Regions from separate parts of the Agrobacterium sp. 22-214-1 genome, predicted to be linked through region 1. Evidence: riboswitches for the same ligand, from Rfam matches in the RefSeq annotation. Region 1 holds a riboswitch; the other holds the start of a gene.
What was found. Region 1 has a riboswitch for cobalamin ahead of bluB (5,6-dimethylbenzimidazole synthase). Riboswitches for the same ligand answer to the same signal wherever they lie in the genome.
Positions count from the first base shown of each region.

Region 2: another riboswitch for cobalamin. It lies ahead of ACQZ5G_RS12665 (ABC transporter substrate-binding protein); the one in region 1 lies ahead of bluB (5,6-dimethylbenzimidazole synthase).

Region 1 covers NZ_JBNWCK010000001.1:358,015-360,211, forward strand. The annotation lists gene ACQZ5G_RS01855 (TolB family protein) at 1-736, shown strand, start outside; cobalamin riboswitch at 801-983, shown strand; gene bluB (5,6-dimethylbenzimidazole synthase) at 1,061-1,777, shown strand; gene ACQZ5G_RS01865 (DUF2865 domain-containing protein) at 1,959-2,197, opposite strand, start outside.
Region 2 covers NZ_JBNWCK010000002.1:623,587-625,783, reverse strand. The annotation lists gene ACQZ5G_RS12665 (ABC transporter substrate-binding protein) at 1-872, opposite strand, end outside; cobalamin riboswitch at 1,031-1,265, opposite strand; gene ACQZ5G_RS12660 (GNAT family N-acetyltransferase) at 1,305-2,183, opposite strand.

The sequences.
Region 1 (2,197 bases):
GGATGGAAAATATCTGCTGCTGAACAGCGAAGGGCTGCTTTACCGCCTGTCTCTTGCCGGTGATATCGCGCCGGAGAAGGTCGATACCGGCTTTGCCACGCTCTGCAACAACGATCACGGTATTTCGCCGGATGGATCGCTTTACGCCATTTCCGACAAGGTGGAATTTGGCAAGAGCGCCATCTACCTCATGCCCTCGACGGGCGACGCGCCACGGCTGATGACGAAAAATCTTCCTTCTTACTGGCACGGATGGGCTCCGGATGGGAAAGGTTTTGCCTATTGCGGCATTCGCGATCAGGTCTTCGATATCTATTCGATGGATATAACAAGCGGCGTCGAGACGCGTCTCACCCACGGCGAGGGCCGCAATGACGGGCCGGATTATTCGCCAGACGGTGAGTGGATCTATTTCAATTCCAGCCGCACCGGGCGAATGCAGATCTGGCGCGTGCGGGTGGACGGCTCCGCCGTCGAGCGCATCACCGACAGCCCTTATGGCGACTGGTTTCCGCACCCGTCTCCCAAGGGAGGCAAGGTGGTGTTCGTTTCCTATGACGGAGACGTTTTCGACCATCCGCGCGATCTCGATGTGCGGGTGCGGCTGATGGACATGGATGGCGGCAATGCCGAGACGCTGTTCGAACTTTTCGGCGGGCAGGGAACGATGAATTCGCCCAACTGGTCACCGGATGGGGACGAGTTCGCTTATGTCAGGTATTTCCCGGTGGAATGATGGGGGTGAGGCAGGCCACATTGCCGCACCGCCGGCAGGATGCTTGCATCCGCAAATTTTTTTGCCCATAGCTTGCCCGTCAGGTGCCTGCCGTTGCGGCGGGAGAATCGGGAATCCGGTGAAAGACCGGAACGTGCCCAGCGCTGTGAGGCGGACGTTCTTTTTTTTAAGCCACTGAAGCAATTCGGGAAGGCGAAAAGGGCGGATGAAGCCAAGTCAGAAGACCGGCCTGATAGGATAGACCGAACCGCGCGGACGGCGGCAGGTTGTTGTCGAGGCGGGGTGCGCATTTGCGCCCGGCCTTCGCATTGTTGGGGATAAACGATGCCAGCCGATCCGTCCGTAAGCAATCCGCCCGGCGCCAGTTCGTTCGATCATGCGCTCTCGCCCGCCCGCCCGTTTTCCGGTGAGGAACGCGAGGCGATTTACCGCGCCATCGAGACCCGTCGTGACGTGCGCGACCAGTTCCTGCCGGACCCGCTGCCGGACGATCTGGTGGAGCGTCTTTTGAAGGCGGCCCATTCCGCGCCCTCGGTCGGTTTCATGCAGCCGTGGAATTTCACCCTCGTCACCGATGGCGCGATCCGTCAGGCGGCCTTCGTGGCCTTCAGCCGCGCCAATGAGGAGGCGGCGGCGATGTTCACGGGCGAGCAGCAGGCGCTTTATCGCAGTCTCAAGCTCGAAGGCATCCGCAAGGCGCCGCTCAGCATCTGCGTCACCTGCGATCCGACGCGCGGCGGCAAGGTGGTGCTGGGCCGCACCCATAATCCGCGCACGGATGTCTATTCCACCGTCTGCGCCATCCAGAATCTCTGGCTCGCGGCGCGCGCCGAAGGCATCGGCGTCGGCTGGGTCAGCATTTTCCACGATAGCGACATTCGCACCATTCTCGATATTCCCGATCATATCGAAATCGTTGCCTGGCTTTGCCTCGGCCGTGTCGATGCGCTCTATAACGAGCCGGAACTTGCGGTGAAGGGCTGGCGACAGCGCGTGCCGTTGGAGGAGCTTGTGTTCCGCAACCGCTGGGGCGGGGTGTAAGACAGATAAAAGTTCTGCGAGGGAAGCGGGGCGTTGCTGCTTGTTCTTCTCCCCGGCGGGGAGAAGATGGCCCGAAGGGTCAGATGAGGGGGCAAGCTCTCAGCATATCTCTACCGTAGCCCTCTCATCCCGCTGCCGCGGACTGAAGAAACGAGCGGCGTCCGCTCGCTCCACGACGGCTTCACTGCTGCGGCTGTATACCCTTCAATGCCGGGTTCTTCAGGTCGATCCGGCCTGTCTGGTCCGGCAGAAATTTGGGGCCAATGATGCGCACTTTCGTATCGTTCGGGTCATAGTCGCGTTCGGGAACGGGTTGTTCCGGCGGCTTGGCGGCCTGCTGCTGCTCGGCGGGTTTGGGGGCGGCCTTGTCACCTTGCGGTGAGGGGATTTTCGTGATGCCGGAATAGGGTGTTTCGGATT
Region 2 (2,197 bases), on a different contig from region 1:
AGCTTGACGGCGACATCGTCTGCCGGGAAACGGCGGCGATCCATTTTGCCGGCGACGATGATGGAGGGATTTGCCTTGGCGATGGTTTCCCAGCCGACGGTCGGCCACTCTTCATCGCTTTCGATGACGTTCTTCAACCCCAGCGCGGACATGATGTAGCCGGGCGCGCCATTGCGGCCGGCCACATAGGGATCGATATCCAGCTCGGCGCTGGAGAACCAGAAGACGGCCGAAAGCTTACCGTTGGCCGAGGCGATCTTGGCGCGGGCGGCTTCTTCACGCTTCTTCAGGTCGGCAACGACCTCTTCACCGCGATCCTGCACGTTGAAGATCTTGGCGAGATCGCGGATTTCCTGGTAGATCAGATCCATGGTGAAGACGGTGTTGCGCACGCCGTCACCGCCGCCGGAATTGTCCTTGCCCATGCAATCGGCGGGCGAGGTATAAACGGGAACGCCAAGCTCGGCGAATTGCGCCGGTGTTCCGACAACGCCTTCCGGGCCGATCTGCCACTGGAACTGCGTCGTCACGAGGTCCGGCTTCTTGCCGATGACCGCCTCGAAGCTCGGATCATTGTCAGCCAGACGCTCGACCCTGGCATTGGCCTCCTCGTACCCCTTCAGAACCGGACCGATCCACAGCGCCGTGCCGACCACCTTGTCGGCGAGGCCGAGGAGGTAAAGAACCTCGGTCGTGCTCTGGCCGACGGACACGGTGTGGGCGGGCGCCTGCCTGAAGGTGATCTCCTGACCGCAGCTGTTGATCGTCAGGGGATAGGTGGTTTCGGCAGCATTGGCGCCGGCGACAGGCAAAGCCGCAAGCGCAGCGGCCAGAAAACCGGCATGGACCGGCAGGCGTCTAGAATGAAACATATGTTCTCCAGTCGAAAGTAAATCTTATTCCAGAGCAGCAGGCGTCAGAACGCGCAGCAACAGCGGGACGTCTTGTACGGAGAACGGCAATAGGACGCAAACGAAATGTTATGAAATAACATTACAACCTCCTCCTCCGGGCTTCCCCGCCCGTAACGATGGTTTATATTTCGACGGCAGGTCTCCTGGCTCACGGATTTGCGTCACTCATCTGCCTTCCCGCATTCCGGAGAATACAGTGGCATGACGCCTTGGAGCGTCACGGGGATGAACGACAATCCGCTTACAGTTGCGGGGGCAGCCACGGCATTGGGCGAAAAAGATCGCCCGCACCATGTTCCCTATTAATCCCTTCGCCTTTCGGCTGCAGGAACCGTCGCTTTCTCACATAAGGGGCATGAGGCGGGGCGTCAATTGCGATAGTGCCGCACCTCAGCACAAAGACGGGCCCGCCAGGGCGAAAATCTTTGCGGAACCGGAGCCTGCCGGTTGCGGTACGCCTTTCGACATGGTGGTGAGCGTTTCGATCACCACCAGCCCGGATTGTGCCAGGAACTCGGTCAGAAGACCGCTATCCCGCACGGCATCGAGACGGACAAGCTGATCGTCGAGATCAGAAAAATGTCGCCTCACCAGCGCAATCGCATCCGCCTCGTCACCGGCGACGACCGGGCCGACAATATGGCCCCGCCCCGCAGCACGCCGCAATGCAAAGGCGGCAAGACGATCGGCCTCGAACAGGCCGTAACCCGTATTTTCCCGGAGAAGGCGTTGCAGGACACCCCGGCGCGAAACACCGAAAGCCGCCCGATCCAGATCCGCCACGGCGGACAAATGATCCTCGGACAGCGGCTCGATTCTCTGTTTTCTTCCAAGCGTCGGCATCTCGGCAGGGCAGCGCGCCTTGCCGCGCAGGAGATGTACTTTTTCCGTATCTCCGACAAAACCCAGCCGTGCGAAAAGCCGTCGCGAGGCTTCCGTGGCGTTCAACCGCAGGGCCGCGTCAGGGTAGCCCGCAATGAGTTGGCCCACCAGCCATGGTGCAACACCCTGCCCCTGCAAACGGGGGGAAACGATGACCATGCCGACCGTCGCGAAAGCCTCATCATAAGGAAACAGCATTGCCGTTGCGACAACGCGATCGATTTCGTCAAGCGCGGCAAGGCCGACGCCGCACTGCCGCAGGAAACACCATTCGTTCGCGTGATATCGCCATCCGACAGCCATGGACAAAGCATGCAGATGATCGGCCTCCACATCGGCGATATCCACTGTCCGCAACTCGAAACTATCGACTTTGAGCAGCTCCATGACAAACGGCTCTC